Regions from separate parts of the Streptomyces sp. G7(2002) genome, predicted to be linked through region 1. Evidence: riboswitches for the same ligand, from Rfam matches in the RefSeq annotation. Region 1 holds a riboswitch; the other holds the start of a gene.
What was found. A riboswitch is a leader RNA that binds a small molecule or an ion and turns the genes downstream of it on or off. The one in region 1 is predicted to bind cyclic di-AMP.

Region 2: another riboswitch for cyclic di-AMP. It lies ahead of NUT86_RS25190 (C40 family peptidase); the one in region 1 lies ahead of NUT86_RS16900 (LysM peptidoglycan-binding domain-containing protein).

Annotation. Positions count from the first base shown of each region.
Region 1 is NZ_CP102609.1:4,089,916-4,093,285, reverse strand. Features, by position in the region: gene NUT86_RS16910 (cytochrome P450 family protein) at 1-344, shown strand, start outside; gene NUT86_RS16905 (LysM peptidoglycan-binding domain-containing protein) at 666-1,682, shown strand; cyclic di-AMP (ydaO/yuaA leader) riboswitch at 1,934-2,104, shown strand; gene NUT86_RS16900 (LysM peptidoglycan-binding domain-containing protein) at 2,112-2,771, shown strand; gene eno (phosphopyruvate hydratase) at 3,103-3,370, shown strand, end outside.
Region 2 is NZ_CP102609.1:5,915,470-5,918,839, forward strand. Features, by position in the region: gene NUT86_RS25185 (hypothetical protein) at 1-151, shown strand, start outside; gene NUT86_RS25190 (C40 family peptidase) at 273-1,424, opposite strand; cyclic di-AMP (ydaO/yuaA leader) riboswitch at 1,432-1,601, opposite strand; gene pcrA (DNA helicase PcrA) at 1,906-3,370, shown strand, end outside.

The DNA.
Region 1 (3,370 bases):
TCGCGACCCAGGAGCTGACGCTCGGCGGGCAGCGGATCGCCGAGGGGGACCCGGTCCTGGTGGTGCTGGCCGCCGCCGACCGCGACCCGGAGCGCTTCGAGGAGCCGGATGTGCTCGATCTGACCCGGCGTGACAATCAGCATCTGGGATACGGGCACGGCATCCACTACTGCCTGGGTGCGCCGCTCGCCCGCCTCGAAGGGCAGAGCGCGCTGGCGACCCTGCTGACCCGGCTCCCCGACATCCGTCTTGCCGCGGAACCTGACGATTTGCGCTGGCGTGGCGGGCTCATCATGCGCGGACTGCGTTCACTTCCGGTGGAGTTCACTCCGGAGCGGCCCTGACCAGCGGTAAAGCGCAATGTGACACAGAGTCAACTGCGTGACCTTTACGTGATCCGCACTACACCGACTTGTGACTACTCCTGACCCCGGCTACCTTTCGACCCGACGATCGACAGGCTTCACTCGATCGGTCGAAGCGGTGATGTGGGGGACCGGTGTAACGGTGCCGCTCGCGTGCGTCGGCCGGCCGGAAGCCCCGTCGAGCAGCTCGAAGAGCTCGTCGAAAAACTCAACCGCCGCGCGAAAGGCATCCGCATGCGTTCCGGGAACGGCCGACATCGTCGACCCCGTCAGGCACCGGCCATCTTTGTCACGGCGGGAGTGACCGGCGCAGGCCTCGCCCTGCCGCTGTTCGCCGCGAGCGGTGCACAGGCCGCCGACACCTCGACCTGGGACAAGGTCGCCCAGTGCGAGAGCGGCGGCGTGTGGAGCGCGGCGTCGGGCAACGGCTACTACGGCGGCCTGCAGCTCACCCAGGAGATGTGGGACAACTACGGCGGCTCGTCCTATGCGTCGCGCCCCGACCTCGCCAGCCGCTCCCAGCAGATCGCGGTCGCCGAGTCGATCCTCGACGACCGCGGGCCGGACGCCTGGCCGAGCTGTGCGGTGAACGCCGGGCTGACCGACGACGGCCGGGCACCGGAGGTCGACCCGGGCAGCACCAGCACCCCGGCGCCCGACCCCTCGGACTCCGAGGGCTCCCTCGACCCCTGGGACACCCCCGGTTCGTCCGACTCCCACGACCGTGCGGACTCCGACGGCAGGAACGACGGGCCGAGCGACGAGCCCAGCGACGAGTCGAGCGGTCTGCCGTCCGACGTGACGCCCTCGCCCGACGCCTCGAAGTCCGACGGGCCCGGCGACTCGTCCGCGAGCCCGGAGCCGTCCGACCCGGCGACGCCCGGCGACAGGGGCGACGACCGGGGCGGCGACCGGGACGAGGGCCCGTCGCAGTCCGCCGACCCGTCCGACGAGCCCTCCGCGGACCCGTCCGACGGTGGCAGCCGCACGGACAGCAGCGGCACCCCGCGCGAGGTGCCCGGCAAGGGCAAGCACCGCGGTGAGGCGGGCGACGGGGACGCCGGTGACGGTGACGACGACGGCCGGTCCGCCGGCGGACGGCACGCCTCGCGCGGCGATGACGCGCACCGCACGGGCCCGGCGGCCGACGGCGACTACACGGTGCGCCCGGGTGACAGCCTGTCAGCCATCGCCACGGCCCACCGGCTGCCCGGCGGATGGGCCGAGCTCTACGACCGCAACGAGGGCGTCATCGGCTCCGACGCGGACCTGATCCAGCCCGGTCAGCAGCTCGATCTCGGGCGGAACGCAGGGTAGTTCGGCACCCTTCGCCCTCTTTTGGGAAAGTGAGACAAGGGTCTCGTTGACTGTGGTGGGGTCCGGGCTGCTCAACCCCGGCATACCGGGCCTCACCTGCGAATATGTAACCAACCCGTGATCAAAAACGGTCAACTTGGTTCAGATGGTGGGGTTTGAACCCCAAGGGGATTACTGCTTAACGTCAGGACCGCTCGCCAAAGCGGGCCCTTCGATCACACGCCGAATCCTGCCGGTGGTCGAAGGCACTTGACGCGCAAGCGCCGAAGGCAGGAGCGGGGGACCCAGGATTTGTGCCGGCCCCGCCCGTGAAAACGGGTCAACCGGCTTGGGGTGAAGCCACGTGCGTCCTGCGCACACGGCCGGGCGACTCATCAGTCCGAACCCGACAGCTCACCTCGTAGGCGTCGGTGAGGAAACGAACGAACCATGCTGATCTTCAAGGGCAAGCACCGTCGTCCCTCCAAGGCCGTCCGCGTCGCCACCCTCGCCGGTGTCGCCGGTGCCGCCGTGGCCGTGCCGCTGATGGGCGCCACCTCCGCCTCCGCCGCCTCCGTCGCCACCTGGGACAAGGTCGCCCAGTGCGAGTCCGGCGGCAACTGGTCGATCAACACCGGTAACGGCTACTACGGTGGCCTGCAGTTCTCCAACTCCAGCTGGGCCGCCGCCGGTGGCACCCAGTACGCGCCGCGCGCCGACCTGGCCACCAAGTCCCAGCAGATCGCCGCCGCCGAGAAGCTCCTCGCCATCCAGGGCCCGGGTGCCTGGTCCTGCGCCGGTGCGGGCAACCTGACCTCCGGTGGCCCGGCCGCCGACGTCGACACCTCCGCGCAGACCAAGTCCGCGCCGAAGCAGGAGTCCGCCAAGCCCGAGGCCAAGAAGGCCCCGTCCGCCTCCGAGGACCGTGCCTCGCGGTCCGCCGAGCGCAAGTCCACGGGCGACGGCAACTACACCGTCAAGGCGGGCGACACCCTCGCCAAGATCGCCAAGGCCCACGGCACCGACTGGAAGTCCGTCTACAAGGCGAACAAGTCGGTCATCGGCGGCAACCCGAACCTGATCATCCCCGGTCAGCAGCTCACCGTCTGAGCCGCTTTCTCACCGGGGCACCGGCGGGCTCGAGCGGCGGGCCCCCTTCCTCCGTGAGACCGCCCCGCCACGGCGCGCCCTTCCCCCCCGGCGCGTCGTGGCGGGGCTTCTCGCATCCCGGGCCACGGGCCCGAGGCGCCCCGGCCGGCGGCAGGCCGCTGACCGGCGCTGTTCAGCAACTTTTCCCGTTCAGTGAACAATGTGCCCAAACGTCCCGTGAACTGGGCCTTTGGGCCTGTTTTCGTCCCACGGAGCGGGCCAAGGGCAGGCGGACGCGCCCGGGGCCGTTAGGCTCATGCGCAGAACGCCAGACACCCACGAAGGAGACAACGTGCCGTCGATCGACGTCGTCGTAGCCCGCGAAATTCTCGACTCGCGAGGTAATCCCACGGTCGAGGTCGAGGTCGGCCTCGACGACGGCAGCACCGGCCGTGCCGCCGTCCCGTCCGGCGCCTCCACCGGCGCCTTCGAGGCCATCGAGCTCCGCGACGGCGACCCGAACCGCTACCTGGGCAAGGGTGTGGAGAAGGCCGTCCTGGCCGTCATCGAGCAGATCGGCCCGGAGCTCGTCGGCTACGACGCGACCGAGCAGCGGCTGA
Region 2 (3,370 bases), 1.8 Mb from region 1:
CATCAAGCTCGGCATCAAGATGGCCCTGCTGGTGGTGATCCTGGCGCTGGTCTACGTCAAGCGGGACGACGAGACGGTCGACAAGCCGCTCTTCGCCGCGGTCGGCGGACTGACGGTGGCCAACATCTTCATCGCGGTGCTCTGGACCTGACGCACGTCCCCACCACGGCACACCGCGCGGTCCTCGCACTCCGGATCCGGAGGCGACGGCCGCGCGGTGGCGTGTGGGGGGTGACCGTGGGGGGTGGTCTTGTGGGGGAGCGGGCCGGGCGTCAGCCCGGGCGGACACTCCCGTAAATCGGCATGTAGTAGATCGACTCCTCCCGGACGTTGGCGCCCGGCTTCGGAGCGTGGACCATCTTCCCGTTGCCTATGTACATGCCGACATGGCTGATGTCGTCATAGAAGAAGACCAGGTCACCGGGCTGCAGATCCTTGGTGGCCACGCGCTGGCCGATCTTGACCTGGTCCCAGGTGGTCCGCGGCAGATCGACGCCCACCGCCTTCCACGCCGCCTGCGTCAGCCCCGAGCAGTCGTAGGAGGCGGGGCCGGTCGCGCCCCAGACATACGGCTTGCCGATCTGGGCGCGGGCGAAGGCGAGCGCCTTTTCACCCTTGGTGGAGGCCGAGTCACCGGCGGAGTCGCCGCCGGTGGAGCCGCCGCCGGTCCGGTCGTCGGACGAGCCGTCGCCGTCCTGCTGCCGCTGGCGCTCCCGCTCCTGCTGCTTGCGCGCCTCCTCCGCGGCCCGGCGCTTGGCCGCCTCCTCCTTCTGGCGCTCCAGCTCCGCCAGCCGCGCCTTCTCCTGGGCGGTCAGCCGGGACAGCAGCTGACGGGCCTCGGCCAGCTTGTCCTGGACGGAGCGCTTGGACTCCTTGAGGGAGGCCTGCGAGGTCTGCAGCCGCTCCAGGCTGCGGGTCGCCTCGGCACGTTGCTTGGCCGCCTTCGCCTGCTGCTCCTGGTAGTCGGTGACGGCCTGCTTCTGCCGGCCGGACAGCCGCTCCATGAGGTGGTTGCGGTCGACGAACTGCTGCGGGTCCTTGGCCAGCATCAGCTGCGCCGTCGGGTTCATGCCGCCGGTGCGGTACTGCGCCGAGGCGAAGGTGCCCAGCAGCCGCCGGGACTGGTTCATCTTCTCGGCGCGCTGTGCCGCGGCGTCGAGCAGGCCGTCCACGGTGTCGCGCTGTTCGTCGGCGCGCTCCTTGACGGCGTTGTACTTCTGGGTGGCCACCTCGGCCTGGTGGTAGAGATCGTCGACCTTCTGCTTGACCTCTTCGACGGTGGGCTTGGGCGCCCTGGGGGCCGCTTCGGCGGACTGCGAGAGCAGGGTGACCGAGGCGAGGGCGGCGGTGGTGAGTCCGGCCGCCGTACGACGGCCTCCGGGTGAGGCGAGAACGCTGGTGCGCGGCTTGCGATGCGACGCCAAGACCGGCAACTCCTTCCGTGGACCGCCTACCGGGTTAGCTGTCGGGTTCGGGCGGTGTCGCTGACGGAAGGCTTGCCCTACGGTCCGGACGTCCACTGGCGACGGCCGTACGGATCGATTCACCCCGGTGGTGCTGGTGGGTCCCCGGCTCCGGGTGCCTGGGGGCAGTGCCGGACTCGGCGTGGCGGCCCGTGCGGACGCTGTCGTCCACGGGGAGGCGGGCTGCCTGAGCGAGGACGTTAGCCAACTCGTGTGGCTCCTGTGAAGGCTGATGTTCGATATGCCCGAAACCTTTTCGTGACCTGAACGCGATGCGGGTGTTGTGCTGCCAGATGTCGGATTCGGGTAGACGAGGCGCCGCCCGATCTGTGACGGCCCCGGACGTCTGACCTGCCGCGGCGCCACGGCCCGCCCCGCGGACGGCCCGCAATCCGCTACTCCGCGGCGGACTGTCAGTGCGGCGGCCTAGACTCGGTGGGCGATGAGCAGCCTCTTTGACGACAGCTTCCTGGCGGACCTCGGCCACAAGGGCGAGGAGGAGCACCCGCCGCCCCCCGAGGACGAGCACGGTCCGGCCCCGGAGGAGATCCCCGCCGACCTCTTCGGCGGGAGGTTCGACGCGCCCGCCCCCAGGGAGTCGTACTACCGCGACGGCGCCGCCCGCCCGCCCGTCGACGCCGCGGCGCTGCTGGAGGGGCTCAACGACGAGCAGAAGGCCGCCGTGGTGCACACCGGCGGCCCGCTGCTGATCGTCGCCGGCGCCGGCTCCGGCAAGACCCGGGTGCTGACCCACCGCATCGCGCATCTGCTCGCCGAGCGCCATGTCCACCCCGGCCAGATCCTCGCGATCACGTTCACCAACAAGGCCGCCGGTGAGATGAAGGAGCGCGTCGAGGAGCTGGTCGGCCCGCGCGCGAACGCCATGTGGGTCTCCACCTTCCACAGCGCCTGCGTCCGCATCCTGCGCCGCGAGTCCAAGAAGCTCGGCTTCACCTCGTCCTTCTCGATCTACGACGCCGCCGATTCCAAGCGCCTGATGGCCCTGGTCTGCCGTGATCTCGATCTGGACCCCAAGCGCTACCCGCCCAAGTCCTTCAGCGCGAAGATCTCCAACCTCAAGAACGAGCTCATCGACGAGGAGACCTTCGCCGGGACGGCGGCCGACGGTTTCGAGAAGACGCTGGCCGAGGCGTACGCGATGTACCAGGCGCGGCTGCGCGAGGCCAACGCCCTGGACTTCGACGACATCATCATGACGACGGTCAATCTGCTCCAGGCCTTCCCGGATGTCGCCGAGCACTACCGCCGCCGCTTCCGCCATGTCCTCGTCGACGAGTACCAGGACACCAACCACGCCCAGTACACCCTCGTCCGCGAGCTGGTCGGCCCCGCCGAATCCGCCGCGGAGCTCTGCGTCGTCGGTGACGCCGACCAGTCGATCTACGCCTTCCGCGGCGCCACGATCCGCAACATCCTCCAGTTCGAGGAGGACTACCCGGACGCGACCACGATCCTGCTGGAGCAGAACTACCGCTCGTCGCAGACGATCCTGTCCGCCGCCAACGCCGTCATCGAGCGCAACGAGAACCGCCGCCCCAAGAACCTCTGGACGGACGCCGGCACCGGCCCCAAGATCACCGGCTATGTCGCCGACACCGAGCACGACGAGGCCCAGTTCGTCGCCGACGAGATCGACCGGCTGACGGACGCCAAGGACGCCAAGGCCGGCGACGTCGCGGTCTTCTACCGCACCAACGCCCAGTCCCGGGTCTTCGAAGAGATCTTCATCCGGGTCGGGCTGCCCTACAAGGTCGTCGGCGGAGTGCGCTTCTACGAGCGCAAGGAGGTCCGCGATGTCCTCGCCTATCTGCGGGTGCTCGCCAACCCCGAGGACACCGTCCCGCTGCGCCGCATCCTGAACGTTCCCAAGCGCGGTATCGGCGACC